DNA from 2 places in the Rhizobium sp. L9 genome. Region 2 is predicted to be linked to the other one. Evidence: predicted binding sites of a transcription regulator. Region 2 holds the regulator's gene; the other holds the start of a gene.
What was found. The regulator LexA, encoded in region 2, represses DNA repair genes until DNA is damaged. The targets are predictions, from matches to a motif close to TGTTCNNNNTGTGTTCNG.

Region 1: a site for LexA is predicted at 7,105-7,122, ahead of CO660_RS15325 (DNA recombination protein RmuC). Genes of this name have one in related genera too.

The regions. Positions count from the first base shown of each region.
Region 1 is NZ_NWSZ01000013.1:62,054-71,292, reverse strand. It holds gene CO660_RS15350 (EamA family transporter) at 1-835, shown strand, start outside; gene raiA (ribosome-associated translation inhibitor RaiA) at 1,087-1,662, shown strand; gene ptsN (PTS IIA-like nitrogen regulatory protein PtsN) at 1,736-2,200, shown strand; gene CO660_RS15335 (methyl-accepting chemotaxis protein) at 2,275-4,629, opposite strand; gene CO660_RS15330 (ribokinase) at 4,870-5,769, opposite strand; gene CO660_RS15325 (DNA recombination protein RmuC) at 5,849-7,072, opposite strand; gene CO660_RS15320 (globin-coupled sensor protein) at 7,254-8,750, shown strand; gene def (peptide deformylase) at 8,849-9,239, shown strand, end outside.
Region 2 is NZ_NWSZ01000008.1:67,803-77,041, forward strand. It holds gene eno (phosphopyruvate hydratase) at 1-779, opposite strand, end outside; gene kdsA (3-deoxy-8-phosphooctulonate synthase) at 921-1,766, opposite strand; partial or broken gene CO660_RS10160 (VOC family protein) at 1,763-2,662, opposite strand; gene lexA (transcriptional repressor LexA) at 2,861-3,577, shown strand; gene CO660_RS10170 (ComEC/Rec2 family competence protein) at 3,558-5,990, opposite strand; gene gltA (citrate synthase) at 6,280-7,569, shown strand; gene lpxB (lipid-A-disaccharide synthase) at 7,598-8,767, opposite strand; gene CO660_RS10185 (LpxI family protein) at 8,764-9,239, opposite strand, start outside.

The DNA of each region.
Region 1 (9,239 bases), on a different contig from region 2:
GCCGGTGACCTTGATCGCGGTGCGCACACTGATCGCCGGCGCCATTCTGCTGGCCGTGCTTCGCCATCGGCATGTCCGCCTGCCGCGCGATCGCGCGACATGGCGCCTGTTCGTCGTTCAGGCCTGCCTGAACAGCGTCTTTCCTTTCACGCTGATCGCCTGGGCGGAGCAGTCCGTCGATGCCGGACTGGCGGTGATCCTGAATTCGGCGACGCCGATTTTCACCTTCCTGCTGACCGTGTCGATAACCCGCCATGAGCCGGCGACGGCGCGAAAGCTTTTCGGCGTCGTCTCCGGGCTTGCCGGCATCTGCCTCGTCATCGGCGTCGAAGCGCTCGGCGGTCTAGGCGAAAGCCTGATGGCGCAGCTCGCCATCATCCTGGCAACCATCTGTTACGCAGGGGCCGCGATTTTCAGCAAGAACTTTAGTGGCCTCGATCCTGCCGTGCCGGCGGCCGGTTCGCTGATCTCGGGCGCGGTCATTCTGATGCCTGTGAGCCTGCTCGTCGACCGGCCCTGGGGGCTCGATCCCTCGGCCGCATCGGTGCTGGCGCTGCTTGCCCTTTCTGCCTTTTCGACGGCGCTTGCCTTTACGATCTATTTCCGCCTCGTTCAGACGCTGGGTTCGGTCGGAACCACGTCGCAAGCCTATCTCCGTGTGCCGATCGGTGTGGCGATCGGTATCGTCTTTCTCGGCGAGAGGCTGAACCCGACGGCGTGGATCGGACTGGTCTGCGTCATTCTCGGTGTCATCGCCATGACGATGCCGCGCGCAACGCAGGCACGAAGCGCGGGAGCTGATGAAGGGAAAGTCGCCGGAAGGCTCCTTCCGTAGGAGATTTGCTACACCTTCTGGGAGCGCGCCCGGAGCTGATTCGGCGCCCTATTGACTTTCCGGCAACCTCTGGCTAGAAGCCCGCCGCAATCGTCGCCGTGAACGGCGTTTTGAAGTTATCCCCATCATCCCAAGGGCACCGAGGACCTCAGGCCTACGCCGATCTTGCTTGAGATTGCGCGAAGTGCTTGGATGAACCCGAGGCTTGGCGTAAACTGATACCCGCAAACGACCATAAGAAGGGAAACTCCATGAGTGTGCGTGTATCCGGGAAACATATGGAAATTGGTGAATCCTTCCGCCAAAAGATCGAGGACCAAATTGGAACGGCCATCACGAAATACTTCGATGGGGGGTATTCCGGCCAGGTGACCGTCGAAAAGGCGAGTTCTCGTTTCTCGGCAGACTGCAAGCTTCATCTCGACAGCGGGGTGGTGCTTCATGCCGCCGGCGAAGCGACGGATCCGCAGCTTGCTTTCGACGCCGCTTCCGAACGCATCGAGAAACGCCTGCGTCGCTACAAGCGCAAGCTGAAGGACCACCATGCCGGAAACCACCTGAATGGCTTTGCAGAAGTCTCCTATACGGTCATGGACTCCGTTCCTGATCACGAGGATGAAATTCCCGACGATTTCGCCCCGGCAATCGTCGCTGAAAGCACGAAGCAGTTGAAGACCATGTCCGTCGCCACCGCCGTGATGGCGCTCGACATGACCGACGAGCCGCTTCTCCTGTTCCGCAGTCCCGGCAAGGAACATCTGAACATCGTTTATCGTCGGCACGACGGAAATATTGGCTGGATCGATTCGGCCAATATCAAAGGCTGAGATCAGAGTGGTGAGCGGCGGTATCGCCGCCGCTCCTCGCATCAACTGATCCCGGCGACAGAAGGAAAAAGAAATGGCATTGGCAGATTTGCTCCATCAGGATGCGATCATTCCCGCCCTCAGAGTAAATTCCAAGAAACAGTTGCTTCAGGAATTGGCGGCAAGAGCCGCGAGGATCACCGGGCTCTCCGAACGGGAGATCTTCGACGTCATCCTGCAGCGCGAACGCCTGGGCTCGACCGGCGTCGGCAACGGTATCGCCATTCCCCACGGCAAGCTGGTGAACATTCATTCCATCGTCGGCATCTTTGCCCGGCTGGAGCAGCCTGTCGATTTTGAAGCGCTGGACGACCAGCCCGTCGACCTCGTTTTCCTGCTGCTTGCGCCGGAGGGCGCCGGCGCCGACCATCTCAAAGCCCTGTCGCGCATCGCCCGCGTCCTGCGCGATCAAGACCTGGTTGCAAAGCTGCGGGCCACCGATTCCGCCTCGGCGATCTACGCCTTCCTCAACGAAGAGCAGACGTCGAACGCTGCTTGAGCTGCATAATCCCTAAATGAAAAAAGGCGCCTGATTTCGCAGGCGCATTTTTTGATTTACCCAGGGCTGAACGGTCAGAACTCTTCCCAGTTATCCCCAGCCACGGCGGCCGAGCCATGCGATTGAGGTGTGGTGCGGCGGGTCGCCGGCGCGTGGCGGACCACAGGAGCGGTTGCCAAGTGCGAGGGGGCCGCAGCCGGCGCACGCATCTGCCTCGCCACGGAGGCGAGCGCGGTCGCGTTGGCGGAGCCCGACACCCTGAAGCGCGTGGCGAGCGTCTTCAGCGTCTGCGCCTCGTCGTTGAGCGCCACGCTGGCGGCGGTCGCCTCCTCCACCATCGCCGCATTTTGCTGCGTCACCTGATCCATCTGGTTCATGGCCTGGTTGATTTCCTTCAGCCCCACCGCCTGTTCGCTGGCCGATGCCGAGATCTGCCGGATGAGGCTGTTGATGCCCATCACCTGTTCGGCGATCTTGTGCAGCGTCCCGCCGGCGCGCCCCACGAGATCGACGCCTTCCTTGACCTGGACGGCCGAGGTGTTGATCAGCGTCTTGATCTCCTTGGCGGCAGTGGCCGAACGCTGCGCGAGTTCACGCACTTCCTGGGCGACGACGGCAAAACCCTTGCCGGCTTCGCCGGCGCGAGCCGCTTCGACGCCAGCGTTCAGCGCCAGCAGGTTCGTCTGGAAGGCGATCTCATCGATGACGCCGATGATCCGCGATACCTCCGTCGAAGACTGCTCGATCCCTTGCATGGAGGCGATGGCCTTCTGCACCACTTCGCCTGATTTCTCGGCATCCTGGCAGGCGAGATTGACGTTGTCGGCAGCCGTGCGGGCATTCTCGGCACTGGAATCGACCTGGGCGGTGAGCTCGTTGAGCGCTGCCGCCGTCTCTTCCAGGCTTGCTGCCTGCTGCTCGGTACGTTTGGCGAGATCGGAAGCGCTGTTGCTGATCTCGCCGGTGCCGGCGCCGATATTGACGACGCTGAGATTCATCGTATTGATGGTCTCTTCGAGGCTTGCAAGCGCGGCATTGAAATCCTGCTTCAGTTTGCCGTATTCGCCGGGGAAATCTTCGGTGATGCGGTAACCCAGATTGCCCTGAGACAATTCCGAGAGTCCGGCGCCGACGACCGAGACGATGTGACGCTGCAGCGACACCGATTGCTGCCGTTCCGATTCCGAACGGCCGCGCTCGGCCTCTGCGGCCTGTCGCTGGTGGGTGGCCTCGTCTTCGAGGCGCCTGGAGTCGGCGAGCTTGAAGCGGAAGCCTTCGAGTGCCTTTGCGACCGAACCGACTTCGTCGGTACGGTCCTGGGCCGCGACGGGTTCGGCATATTCGCCGTCGCTGAGCGTTTTGACGCTGGCGACAAGGCTGCCGAGCGGCCTCTGCACGAGCGAGCGGACGGCGAAATAGAGCGCCAGCATCACCGCGCCGAGCACGATCAGGCCGGTGGCGATCATCATGTAGGTCTGATCCTGCACCGGCGCGTTGATCGCGGTGTGCGGGACGTCGACAAGCACGACCCAGGTGGCGTTGACGCCGGGGACTTCGAATGGATAGACGACGCGGTCGAAAGGATCGAGGCCGTCATAGGTGAGGTTTCGGACGAGGCCGGGCTGCTTGTTCGACAGCGCCGCCTTGACGACGTCGGCGCCTTCGCCGTCATATTGCTTGGTCATCAGGTCGGGGACCGGCGCGACGATCCAGTTGCCGGCCTGCGAGAGCAGCGTCACGCGGCCGGAGCCGAAGGGGTGCAGCGCCTGAAGCTTATCGGTCAGCGACTTTAGCGAGATGTCGACGCCGCCGACGCCGATCATCTTGCCGCCCGACATGACAGGATAGGCAATGGAAGTCAGCAGCGTCGGTACGTCGGTTCCCTCGGCCATGTAAGGCGTGGTGATCGCGCCCTTGCCGCTGTCGGCAGCAAGTTTCCACCACTCAGCGGTATAATCATTGTCGAAGGTCGAATACTGGATGCCGCCATCCTTGGTTTTCGACCAATAGGGCGTGAAGGCGCCGTTCTTGTTGGTGCCTTCGTCATTGTTGTTGGCAATCTCGGTCGTCTTTCCGTCCAGCGCACCAAGCTGCTCGCAGAACCAGCTGCCGAAGGCGAAGGCATTCTGTTCCAGGTTGGCTTTCAGCACGTTGATCATGCCCTTGCGATCGAGCGACTTTCCATCGTGGGCTCGGCCGATAACGCCTGACATGCTGCGGGCAGCGCTGGCGAGTTCGCCGACATTGGCGGCGATCTCATTGGCGATCGACTTTGCCTCGAGATTGGCTTGATCCATCGTCAGCGTCTGAACGCGATCCCGGGTCTGGCCTATGAGGAAAAAGTTCGAAGCGATGAGAACAAGTGCGATGGCGATGCCGGTGATGGCGATAAGTTTCGCCGCAAGCGATTTCATGCGAAAAATGAACATGGGTTCCTCAGGCAAGGATGCGCCGAACGGGCATTCTTCGGCGCAGGAGCGAAGGCATGGCTCCGTCATGGAGCAGCCGCATCAGCCGCGGATCCGCATATGCGACGATCCGGCGATCGCTGGGAAGATCGCCGGAGACCTGTTAAATTTAAATGAAACTTGAGTGGTTATATGAGCAAAACCGCAGAAATCTCCTTTAAAATTGAAGGACATCTGCCGGCGTTTCGCAGGCAGGCCAGGCTATATTCTGTCTGCGACTTCCCCACTCAAAGGGATTGACGGTTGCGCTCCTGATTTGAGACATGCGAGCGAACCGGCGACTGCCGCGCGGCGCAACGCTGTCGGAAAATCAAGCCCGTCATCGAGGCTGGCGGCGAAATAGCCGCAGAAGGTGTCTCCCGCTCCGACCGTATCGACAGGATCGATCGCCAGCCCCTGCGCTCTTGAGAGGACCCCGTCACGAATGGCGATGACGCCATCGCCGCCGAGCGTCACGATCAGCGTCTGGCCGGTTTCGTGATGCAGGCGGACAAGCGCTGCCTCGCGCGCTCCTGCGTCCATGCCGTCCTGTCCGGCAAGTCGCTCGAACTCAGTCTCATTGGCAATGACGATATCGGCGAGGCGTCCGAGACGCGGCGCATCGGGAATCAATGGGGCGAGGTTGAGGATGCTGGTGATGCCCTTGGCGTGTGCGGCCGAGAGCGCGCGTTCGACGGCCGCGACCGGCACCTCAAGCTGCAACATCAGTATGTCGCCCTCGTGCATGCGGCCGATCGCGGTTTCCGCATCGGCGGGCGCGACCAGGCCGTTGGCGCCCGGCACCGCGGCAATCATGTTCTCGCCGTCGCCGCCGACCAGGATCAGCGCCGTTCCTGTGGGACCGTCGATATGCTTGACGAGGGAGAGATCGGTTCCTGCCTCATCGAGCAGAGAAAGAGCATCGGCAGCAAAAGCATCCTTGCCGACGGCGCCGGCCATATGCACATAGCGACCGGCGCGGCGGGCTGCCAGCGCCTGGTTGGCGCCCTTGCCGCCGGCGGCCGTGGCAAAACCGTTGCCGGCCACTGTTTCGCCGGGCTTCGGCAGGCGCTCGGTCGTGGCGATGAGATCCATGTTGATGGATCCGAAAACTGTGATCATCAGGCTGTCCCGTCTTTTGGAGCATGCCAATGACATCATGCTCCTGCTATTTCATGGGGCGAGACACTGCCCGAAGCGATCACTCCTCGTCAACCACCCGAAGCTTGAGAAGGCCGGTACGGCTTTCCACGGATTTGGCCGGGACCTCGCCGTCGCGGGCAGGCTTTGCGTCGCCGCCTGCCTCGAATTCCAGCGCCTCGATCTTGGCGCCGCGTTTGGTGAGCTTGTCGGCTGACGTGACCACCATGTCGATGTCTTTCTGCGCCATGGCGAAATGGCCCTGCAGCTTGCGCACCCGCTCGTCGAGGCGGCCGAGATCGTCCATCAGGAGCGCCACCTCGCCCTGGATCAGATGCGCTTGCGCCCGCATGCGCTGGTCTTTCAGCACCGCCTGGATGACCTGGATCGACAGCATCAGCAGCGATGGCGAGACGATAACGATGCGCGCGCGGTGTGCCTTCTGCACCAGGGCCTCGAAGTTCTCATGGATCTCCGCGAAGATCGATTCCGACGGCACGAAGAGAAAAGCCGTCTCCTGGGTTTCCCCCTGAATCAGATATTTCTCTGAAATATCCCGGATATGAATCTCCATGTCGCGGCGGAACTGCTGGCTGGCGATCTTGCCGGCCTCGGGGCTGGCTGCGTCGCGGATGGCGCTCCAGGCTTCGAGCGGGAACTTCGCATCGATGACGAGTGGCGGCGCGCCGTTTGGCATGCGGATCGTGCAGTCCGGCCGCGAACCGTTCGAGAGCGTCTGCTGGAATGCATAGGTGCCCATCGGCAGGCCGTCCGCGACGATCGTCTCCATCCGGGACTGGCCGAAGGCGCCGCGCGTCTGCTTGTTCGAGAGAATCGCCTGCAGTCCGACCACGTCCTTGGCGAGCGTCTGGATATTGTTCTGCGCGGCATCGATGACCGCCAGCCGCTCCTGCAGGCGCTGCAGGTTCTCATGCGTCGATTTCGTCTGCTCGGTGATCGTCGAGCTGACGCGCTGCGACATGCCGTCGAGACGCTGGCTGATTGCCTGGTTGAGCTCGCTCTGACGCGCGCCAAAAACCTCGGTCATGGCCGTGATGCGGCCCTGCATCTCCGCCTGGATCTTCAAAAGCTCGGCCATGCGCGCCTCGCTTTCGCCAGCCCGCAGGCTCGCCTCCTCCGCCTGCTCGCGGCGGAGGCTGGCGCTGCGCAAGAGAAGGATGATCACCAGAAGCACGAAGGCGACAAAAACGCCGCCGGCAAGCGCCAGCATGGCCGGGCTCAGCGAGGCGTTGGAGAGGGCGAGCGATTCGGAATGAACGGTCATGCCGCAACCATAACAGAAGCTGCGGCAATACATAGATCAAAACGTGAACGAAATCCTCTGTCGCCTTTTTCCTCACCGATGCAGAAAATCGCCGCCGATTTAACCATTGCTCAACCATATTCGCCAAAATCTGTGCCGCAGAATTCCCTCCAGCGCCGTTGCGCCAAGTACAGAGATTTCCATGACATCCCAGCAGACCGACAGTGCACTCAGGCAGCGCCTCGATTTCATCGAACTGGACGAGGCGGCGCGCCGGTCGATACGGGATCTCAGCCCCGTCATATCAGAGCTAATCGGCGGTGCCCTCGACAAGTTCTATGCCAAGATCGCCAAGACCCCCGCCGTCTCAGGCTTTTTCGCCGACAAGAACCATGTCGCTCATGCCAAGAAGCGGCAGCAGGATCATTGGGGCAAGCTTGCAGGCGGCGCCTTCGACGAAACCTACGTCGACGGCGTGACCGCGGTCGGGCGCACGCACGCCCGCATCGGGCTGGAGCCGCGCTGGTATGTCGGCGGCTATGCCCTGGTTCTGTCCGAGCTCGTCAAGGGCATCATGGAGAAGCAGTGGCCGTCGGTCTTTGCGCGCCAGCAGGGCAAATTGCTCGCCGAAAGGCTGTCGGCGGTCATCAAGGCCGGCATGCTCGACATGGATTATTCGATCTCGGTCTACCTCGAGACGCTTGAAGCCAAGCGCCAGGCTCTGGAAGAGCAGCGTGCCCAGGCCGAGGCCGATCAGGCGATGGCGCTGGAGCAGCTGCGCCGCGGTCTGGAGGCGCTGTCGAGCGGCGATCTCGAGGCCACTCTGCCATCCGACCTGCCCGGTAATTTTCGGCAGATGGCCGAGGATTACAACCGTGCCGTCAAGGCGCTGCGCCATTCCTTCGCATCGGTGCGCGACACGTCGGGCCATATCATGAATGGCGCCGACGTCATCTCCAATGCGACCAACGATCTCGCATTGCGCACTGCCCAGCAGGCGGCCGGCGTCGAGGAGAGTTCGGCTGCCCTGCAGCAGCTTTCCGTCAGCGTCGGCCAGACCGCCGCCAATGCCGAGAAGGCTTCGGACGCCGTACGCGAGACTCAGCAGAAGGCGAAGAATTCGGGCGAACTCGTCACCAGCGCCGTGTCGGCGATGGCCGGTATCGAGAAATCCTCGACGGAGATTTCCAAAATTATCGGCGTCATCGACGAAATCGCCTTCCAGACCAATCTTCTGGCGCTGAACGCCGGCGTTGAGGCGGCGCGCGCCGGTGATGCCGGCAAGGGTTTTGCGGTCGTCGCGCAGGAAGTCCGCCAGCTCGCCCAGCGCACGGCCGATGCTGCCAAGGAGATCAAGAACCTGATCTCGCAGAGTTCGAGTCAGGTTAACGAGGGTGTCGGCATCGTCTCGAGCACCGGCGAGGCGCTGAACGATATGATCAGCCGCATCGATATCATCAACCGCTTCGTCGCCGATATCGCCGCCGCCGCCCGCGATCAGGCGACCGGCGTCAACGAGGTCAGCGTGGCGATCCGCAGCATGGGCGAAATCACCCAGCAGAATTCCGGCATGGTCGAGCGCACGTCGGCGGAAACCCGTCGCCTCAAGGACGAGGTGGACCAGCTGATCGAGCTGTTGCGCCGCTTCCGCGTCCGTTCGGAAGGCCACGCCGTCGTCGGTGCCCGCCGGGCGGCCTGACTCAAATATGGCGAAATTCCGGGCGGGTATGCAAAAAAGCGTCTTCCCCGCCCGCCGGATAATTCCATAGCGGGAAAAGATGGGTTATGGGAACGCCCATGACCATCAAGCCACTCATCATTCTTCCCGACCCCGTTCTCCGTCAGCTCTCCAAGCCGATCGAGCGTGTGGATGCCGACCTGCAGCGCCTTGCCGACGACATGCTGGAAACCATGTACGACGCGCCGGGCATCGGCCTCGCCGCAATCCAGATCGGCGTGCCGCGCCGCATGCTGGTCATTGACGTCTCCCGCGAGGGCGAGGAAAAGCAGCCGCAGGTCTTCATCAATCCGGAGATCGTCAAATCGTCCGACGAGCGCTCGGTCTATGAGGAAGGCTGCTTGTCGATTCCGGACTATTATGCAGAGGTCGAGCGCCCGGCTGTCGTCTCGGTCAAATACCTCGACCGCGACGGCAGGGAACAGATGGTGGAAGCCGACGGGCTGCTTG
Region 2 (9,239 bases):
CGGCCTTCGCCCTCCAGAACATACTTGCCGTCCTTGAAGAATTCCGTCGAGGCGCAGTCGAGGCCGAGGCACATGTCGTCGCCCGGCTTGTAGCCGGCTTTCTCGATCGACTTCATGATGAAGTCGAGGGCTTCGGGCGCACTCTTCAGGCCGGGAGCGAAGCCGCCTTCGTCACCGACATTGGTGTTGTGGCCCTGCGCGGCAAGCTCCTTGCGGAGCGTATGGAAGACTTCCGAACCCATGCGCACGGCGTCGGCGATCGAATCGGCGCCGACCGGCAGGATCATGAATTCCTGGAAGTCGATCGGGTTGTCGGCATGAGCGCCGCCGTTGATGATGTTCATCATAGGCACCGGCAGGAGGCTGGCGGAAGCGCCGCCGACGTAACGGTAAAGCGGCAGGCCGGATGCCTGGGCCGCAGCCTTGGCGACGGCGAGCGAGACGCCGAGGATGGCGTTGGCGCCGAGGCGCGACTTGTTCGGCGTGCCATCGAGCTCGATCATGATGTTGTCGATCTGGATCTGATTTTCGGCGTCGATGCCGCCGATCGCGTCGAAGATCTCGGTGTTGGCGGCCTCGACCGCCTTTTCGACGCCCTTGCCGAGATAGCGCTTGCCGCCGTCGCGCAGCTCGACCGCCTCATGTGCGCCCGTCGAGGCGCCCGAGGGAACGGCCGCGCGGCCCATGCTGCCGTCTTCGAGATAGACGTCGACTTCGACGGTGGGGTTGCCACGGCTATCGAGGATCTCGCGGGCGATGATATCGGTGATTGCAGTCATGGGTTCTTCCTGCTCGGTGGGTGATAAGTCGTTCGAAGCCTGTCATAATCGAAGGCGTGCAAATTACAATGGCGCAATTTCCCGCCTTCGAGCGGGTATCGCATCGTGGCCTAAACCACGATCATGTCAGCCTGTTGAACGTTAGGCCTTGGCGATCGCATCGAAGGCAAGCAGCTTCTCAAGCAGTCGCGGCATGTCCTTGAGATAGACCATGTTCGGCCCGTCGGACGGTGCGTTGTCGGGATCCTGATGGGTTTCGACGAAGACGCCGGCAATTCCCGTCGCCACTGCCGCGCGCGCCAGCGTTTCCACGAACTCGCGCTGGCCGCCGGAGGAATCGCCCTGCCCGCCCGGCTGCGCCACGGAATGGGTGGCGTCAAAAATGACGGGAGCTCCCATCGCCGCCATGATCGGCAGCGAACGCATGTCGGAAACCAGCGTATTGTAGCCGAAGGAGGCACCGCGCTCGCACAAGAGCACATTCAGATTGCCGCTGGCGTTGAGCTTCTTCAGAACGTTCTTCATATCCCAAGGGGCGAGGAACTGGCCCTTCTTGACATTGACGGCGCGGCCGGTTCTGGCGGCGGCGATCAGAAGGTCCGTCTGACGGCAGAGGAAGGCCGGGATCTGCAGAACATCGACCACCTTGGCCACCTCGGCGCATTGCTCGGCCGTATGGACGTCGGTTATGACGGGAAAGCCGAATTCCTTCTTGAGGTCGGCAAAGACCTCCATGCCCTTTTCCAGGCCGATGCCGCGTTCAGCCGAGAGCGAGGTACGGTTCGCCTTGTCGAAGGAGCTCTTGTAGACGAGGCCAATGCCGAGCTTGCCGCAAAGCTCCTTCAGCGTGCCGGCGACCATGAAGGCGTGATCCCGGCTCTCCATTTGGCATGGACCGGCGATCAGCGACAAGCGGCCAGTATTGGAAAAAGTGACCTGGCCTTCGCCTTCGCCGATCCTGACTTCGGAATTCGTGTCGGTGCTCATCGTGTTTCCTCGAAGGCGAAGAGCGCACCCTGCCCGGGCGTGGGCTTCACCAGAATGCGATTGTTCTTGCGCGTGTGAATGTGATCCCGTTAGCACCCAAATGCGCTTCTGTCACGGCAAGATCGATGACGGTGAAGAGGATTGCCCGCCCCCGCAGGCCGCGATCGGCTGATGAGACAGCGGTCTCGAAATAGGCCTCCAGCCCTTCCGGCCGTCATCAAGCTGATCTTTGCATTTGATGCCGCGATATTCATGCCGAAACCGGTTTTCTCCACCGCCGCCTGCCCAATCGCGAGCCCGACGAAGGCGGCGAATGCCGCCGGGTCCGGTGCACAAAGTGCGATCTCGGCAATGCCGATCACGCCATTGGCGTGTCTCTCCAGCGCGGCGCGATCTGTAGGGAACGAAGTGATGCGCTGGCAAGTAAAGAGAAAGAAATCGGGGGCGCGCAAATCAGCTGCAAAGGCCAGCTTAAAGCTGCCGACGCTCTCCGAACCGTCCGGCATCCGCATCGGCCGGCTGAACTGCAACATCTCACCGGCGCTCGCGCCGTTGCTGACGAAGCGCTTATGATCGAGGTCGGCATCCTCGCTGAGGAAGGCCAGCGCAGAAAGTCCCTCCTCGCCGCAGCGGAAACGGAAGGCGCGATTGCGGGCGATGAAGACGTTGCCCTGGCGGGCCGCTGCTTCGCTCTCGTCGACACTCGCCACGCCAAGCGGCTCCAGATAGGTCTTGTCGGCGAAAAAGACGCAGGCATTCTCCGTTCCGAAGGGATGGCGCGCATCGGCGGCGACGGTGAAACCGAGCTTGCCGAGCCTCTCACGCGCCAGATCGATATTGACCACGGGCAGCACGACATGATCCAGCGGGTGCGACCTGGCGGAATGCGCGTTCATGAATATCCCTCCTGAAACCGGAAAGAGATGTGCGACAGCACCTCCCTCAATGCAAGACATGTGCGCCAATCCGGCAAATGAAAATAAAAATCTCAGCGAGTTGACGTGAACTTTTACGGAAATTTAGCTACTTGCGGAACACATATGGAACATATAGTGTCCGTTCTGGATTTGTTTCAATCACGGGGTCTAACGTCGATGCTCACGCGCAAACAACAGGAGCTTCTCCTTTTCATCCATGAGCGCATGAAGGAATCCGGCGTTCCTCCCTCTTTCGACGAAATGAAGGATGCCCTGGATCTCGCCTCGAAATCCGGCATTCACCGCCTGATCACGGCGCTTGAGGAACGCGGCTTCATTCGCCGCCTACCGAACCGCGCCCGGGCGCTCGAGGTGATCAAGCTTCCGGAGGCCTATAACCCCAGTCTTCAGCGTCGCGGTTTTTCGCCGAGCGTCATCGAGGGCAGCCTCGGTAAGCCCCAGCCGGTCGCCGCCCCCGCTGCGCCAAAGCCGGTCGCCGACAATGGCAACTCCGTCTCCGTGCCGGTCATGGGACGTATCGCCGCCGGCGTTCCGATCTCGGCGATCCAGAACAACACCCACGATATAGTCGTTCCTTCAGATATGCTCGGCTCCGGTGAGCACTATGCGCTGGAGGTTAAAGGCGATTCGATGATCGACGCCGGCATCTTCGACGGCGACACCGTGATCATTCGCAACGGCAGTACCGCCAGTCCCGGCGATATCGTCGTTGCCCTCGTCGATGACGAGGAAGCAACGCTGAAGCGTTTCCGCCGCAAGGGCGCCTCGATCGCGCTCGAGGCCGCCAACCCGGCTTATGAGACCCGCATCTTCGGGCCCGACCGCGTCAAGGTGCAGGGCAAGCTCGTCGGCCTCATCCGTCGCTATCACTGACGCCGGATGGGCTGGAATCGGTAAAACGATCATTGCGCCAATCATAGGCGCGATGGCGCATCCATGGTCGCGACAAGGCATCGAAGGCGGTGGTGACCTCCAGGCCGGCATCGGCGAAACGCAATTCGAGCGAGCCGGTCCTACGCAGCGTCTCGCCGGTGAAAAGCGTGCCACCTGAACGGCAGCTGTTGAAACGCAGACGGACCGAGGTCACGACGATATCGGCCGTATCGCAGGCCGGGCCGAGATAGGCGGCATTGTCGATAACGGTGACGATATGGCCATTGCCAAGTCTTGATGTGCACCAAGCCTTCTTGACGCAGGAAAAACGGTTTGCTTCACCGCCTGCTGCGGCTGCCCGCATCGCCGCACTCGCTTCGTTCTGCTGATCGCGGGAAAGCCTGACACGGCGGCCTTCTCCTTCCGGCGGGATGGCCGGACCATCCAGCATCTTCGGCGGATCATGTGTCGGCAGCACCAGCGCTCTCTGCCACTGGTCGAATATGAAATCCGGCGGGTTTTCACGGTTGGAAGCTATTGCCTCAGCCGCGACGACCGCAACCAGACTGCCATCCTCCGAAATCACCAGATCCGGCGGCCGGGGAACCGGCAGAAGCAGCACGATGAGCGTCGAGATGGCGATGATCGATGTGCCGACATGGCGCAGCCGAGTGCGCAGCAGCGTCAGCAGCAGAAAGCCTGCCACCGCCACTGCGAAATACCAGCCGGGCAAGCGGCCGATGCCGATATCACCGCCCCAGCCGGACACCGTCTTGGCAACCGCAATCACCAGATCGAGGCCGAATCCGACGACCTTCCAGAGCGGAGCGTCCAGACCGAAAGGCATGAGCAACATCGCCAACAATCCGGCCGGCATGACGATGAAGGAGATAATCGGCATCGTCGCAAGGTTTGCCGGCAGGCCGTAAGCCGTCAGGCGATGAAAATGCTCGATCGAAAACAATGCGGTGGAAAAGCCGCCGATCAGCGAGGTCAGGAAGACGCCGCCGAAGAAACCGGCGACGGCAACCACCGGCCTGATGATCGGCAGTTTCAGAAAAGCGTTTTCGCGGACACGCCTGTCCTTCCACAACTGATAGCCCGATACCAAGGCCAATGTGGCGGCAAAGGACATTTGAAAGCTCGGGCCCAATACTTCCGAAGGTGAAATGGCGATGATGATGAGCGCGGAGAGAACGACATTGCGCAGGCTAATCGACGGCCGGTCGAAGAAGACGGCAATCAGCATGATGGCCATCATGATAAAGGCGCGCTCGGCCGAAACCCCGAAACCGGAGATCAGGTAATAGGCGGTGACGGCGATGAGCGCGCCGGCAGCGGCGATCTTCTTTGTCGGATAGGCTTGGGCGATGCCGGGAAAGAGGCTGAGCAGCATCCGGAAGCCGACGAAGAAGATGCCAGCCGACAGCGCCATGTTGAGGCCCGAGATCGCGACGATATGGGCAAGGCCGGACTGGCGCAGCGCCTCTGTCGTCACGTGCGATATGGCGCGCCGTTCATCCGTCACCAGGGCAGCGGCAAAGGCGCCGGTATCACCGGGCAGGATCGATCTTATGCGGTCGCCGATGCTGCTGCGCAGCTGGTAGAGCCATTCGAGCAGGGCGTCCGCCGTCGACCTGGCCGCCTGCGGGCCTGCCTCCAAGTCGAGTTTCTCCGGCGCACCATAGAAGAAACCGTTGGCGCCGATGCCGTCGAAATAGGCACCGAAGGAAAAGTCGTTGAGCGCGGGAAGTGCGGGGCCTGCCGGCGGCGTCAGACGTGCCTTGCCGGTGATGACGTCGCCGATCTCGAAAGGCGCATCGGCGCCCCGGACGATCGCGGTGATGCGTCTCGGCGGCCGTTTCAGCTCCGGCGCCTCGGTGCCGGCGACGGCAAGAATGTAGCGCCAGCGCCCGCGCCCGTCGCCTTCCCGCCGTTCGACGCGGCCAGTCACCGTCGTCGTCACGGATGAATCGAGGATCACCGTTGAAGCCCGCCAGCTCTCGAACTGAGCTGAGAGCATGCCGCCGGCGAAAAGTGCCAGCGTCATGAAACTTGCGCGCAAGGCCGGCCGGCTGGGATCGGTGAGGAAAACCGCGGCCGCCGACACCAGCAGGCAGAGCAGCGATGCAACGAGGGGAAAATCCGATGCCGCAAGAAACCAGAAGGCCGAGCCGGCTCCGAGGAAGACCGGCGAGAACAGCAGCAGGCGTCCATGATCGGCCTCTTCGCCAAGCATGCAGGCCCCGGCACGGAGCGATTGCCCGGCGGTGGCCAGCAGCCGACGATGCAATGGGGTCTGCGACTGCGTCCTTGCCGATTGAGTCACCACCGCAGGCGCAGGAAAATCTGGCGGATCGGCAAGACCGACGCCCGCTTGCGGCCGCAATTCGGCTGTCATCGTTTCCTGCATGCCCCGCCCAAGATCACCCCGCCAGGCCCCAAGAATGCAACCTTCAAGCAAATCCGGCAAGGATAATCGATTGAAATACGAGGGAAAATCGTAAGCGGCAAAAGGCCAGTCGAATCATCGGCTTCCGCTATGCGTGCGGCTCATCGCTGCAGTGCCTAAAAGGTGATGCCGCAATGCACAAAATGCCATCACGGTAACTTGGCATTAGCGTCACGATCATATAGCTATCGGAAAGGACGCTTAACCCCTATGGCGCTTTTGTGGCGCCACCGACATTTCGGAGGACAGCATGACGGATCAAAGCGCTACAATAAAAATCGGTGACAAATCGGTTGACCTCGCCGTTAAAAGCGGCACGATCGGCCCGAGCGTCATCGACATCGGTGCCCTCTACAAGAACACCGCTTCCTTCACTTACGATCCGGGCTTCACCTCGACCGCATCCTGTGAATCGAAAATCACCTATATCGACGGTGACGAAGGTGTGCTGCTGCACCGCGGCTATCCGATCGAGCAGCTGGCCGAGCACGGCGACTTCCTCGAGGTCTGCTACCTCCTGCTCTACGGCGAACTGCCGACGGCCGCGCAGAAGAAGGACTTCGACTATCGCGTCACGCACCACACGATGGTGCATGAGCAGATGAGCCGCTTCTTCACCGGCTTCCGCCGCGATGCACATCCGATGGCCGTCATGTGCGGCTGCGTCGGCGCACTGTCGGCCTTCTATCACGACTCCACAGACATCACCGATCCGCACCAGCGCATGGTCGCCAGCCTGCGCATGATCGCCAAGATGCCGACGCTTGCCGCCATGGCATATAAATACCATATCGGTCAGCCCTTCGTTTACCCGAAGAACGACCTCGACTATGCGTCGAACTTCCTGCGCATGTGCTTTGCCGTCCCCTGCGAGGAATATGTGGTCAATCCGGTGCTTGCCCGCGCGATGGACCGCATCTTCATCCTGCATGCCGATCACGAACAGAACGCCTCGACCTCGACCGTCCGTCTCGCCGGTTCATCGGGCGCCAACCCGTTCGCCTGCATCGCCGCCGGCATCGCCTGCCTATGGGGCCCCGCGCACGGCGGCGCCAACGAAGCAGCGCTCAATATGCTGACGGAAATCGGCACGGTCGACCACATTCCGGAATATATCGCCCGCGCCAAGGACAAGAACGATCCGTTCCGCCTGATGGGCTTCGGTCACCGCGTCTACAAGAACTACGATCCGCGTGCCAAGATCATGCAGAAGACGACGCATGAAGTGCTCGGCGAACTCGGTATCAAGGACGATCCGTTGCTGGAAGTGGCGATGGAGCTGGAGCGCATCGCGCTCACCGACGAATATTTCATCGAGAAGAAGCTCTATCCAAACATCGACTTCTACTCCGGCATCACGCTGAAGGCGCTGGGCTTCCCCACCACCATGTTCACAGTGCTCTTCGCCCTTGCCCGCACCGTCGGCTGGATCGCGCAGTGGAACGAGATGATCGAGGATCCAGAACAGCGCATCGGCCGTCCGCGCCAGCTCTATGTCGGCGAACCCAAGCGCGACTACATCCCGGTTTCGAAGCGCTGATCGCTTCAGAGCTCAAAAAGAAACCCGGTCAGGAATGGCCGGGTTTTTTCTTTTCCAAAACGTCGAGAAGGATTTCGGCGGCCTGTTCGCCGGGCGGCTTTTCCGTCTGCATGCGCTGCCAGATGAGCTCGTAGCCTTCCTTCATGGCCTTCAGCTGATAGGTATCGGCCGACAGCCTTTCCATCCAGCGTGCAAGGCTTGCGCCGCGGACGACATCGTTCAGATATTCCGGCACGACCGGGTAATCGGCGATCAGATTCGGCAGCGCGCCGGTCCAGGTCTTGATGCCCGATGTCAGCATGCGCATGATCCAGTCGACCTTATAGGCGGAGACGACGGGAACGTCGGCAAGTGCGAGTTCGAGAATAACGGTTCCAGACGCCGCCATGGCTGCATCGGCCTCGGCAAAGGCTTTCCACTTTGCTTGCGCGCCGACGACGATCTCCGGCTTTACCGCCCAGCCCGCCGTCATTTCGCGGACGAGCGCTTGCCTGTGCATTATGGTCGGCAGAATGAAGCGTGTCGGCCCATTACGGGCGACGATTTCATTCGTGGCGACCTCGAAATAAGGCAGAAGCTTCTGGATCTCGGAGGAGCGCGAGCCGGGAAGGAGCAGGATCGGGCCGTTGCCTGGCTGCCTTCCCACGCGCAGGCGACGTGTCTCCAGCAGCGCTGGGTCGGCGACCAGACGATGCCCGACATATGTCGTCGCCGGCCCATTGAGGCGCTGCATGGCTGCCGGTTCAAAGGGCAGGACGGCAAGCACGTGATCGACATAGCGGAGCATGCGCGTGGCGCGATATTCCTTCCAGGCCCAGACGCTCGGACAGACATAATTGACAACAGGCAGATCGGGTAACGCGGTGCGCACGCGCTTGGCGACGCGATGGGTGAAATCGGGACTGTCGATAATGAGAAGGATATCCGGCTTTGCAGCGACGATCTCAGCCGTGGTGCGACGGATCAGGGCAAACAGCCTAGGCAGCCGGCTCAGCACCTGGGTGATGCCCATGATCGACAGCTCGGAAAAATCGAACAGGGATTTCAAACCTTCCGCCTGCAGCCCCTCGCCGCCAACGCCGACAAGCTCCACCGGTCCGCTGTGAATCCGCTTGAGCGCCGCGATGAGATCGGCCCCGAGCAGATCGCCCGACACTTCACCGGCAATGACGGCGATCTTCAGCGGCGCCCAGTTCATTCGACTCCCCATGACGGCAGACCGCGATCGATGCCGCAGACGAACAACCCAGCCTCGTCGGCGGCGCTGATGACCGCGGCCCGATCAAGCACCAGTGAGCGACCGGCTTCGATTGCGATGCCGGCAAGACCGGCTTTCGCAGCGTTCAGGATTGTCGCAACGCCGATCGCCGGCAGGTCGGCGCGAATATCCTGTTGCGGCTTGCAGAGCTTGACGAGCACGCCGCGGCGGCGCGGCGAGATCCGTCCGGCGGCCCTGAGGCCGGCGACACGGTCCAGCATCTCATCTGTGCCCTCAAGTCCTTCCAGCGCGACGACGCGCCCGCCGATGCTGACTGCGCCCTGCCCGACATCCAGCCGGCCAAGCGTCTCGGCGGCATCGGCGGCCTGGCTGATATCGTGCCAGTCTTCCTTGCCGGGCGCGGCGGCGCCAAGCGGGCCAACGGAAACGAGCAGGTCGGGGGCGATCTCGT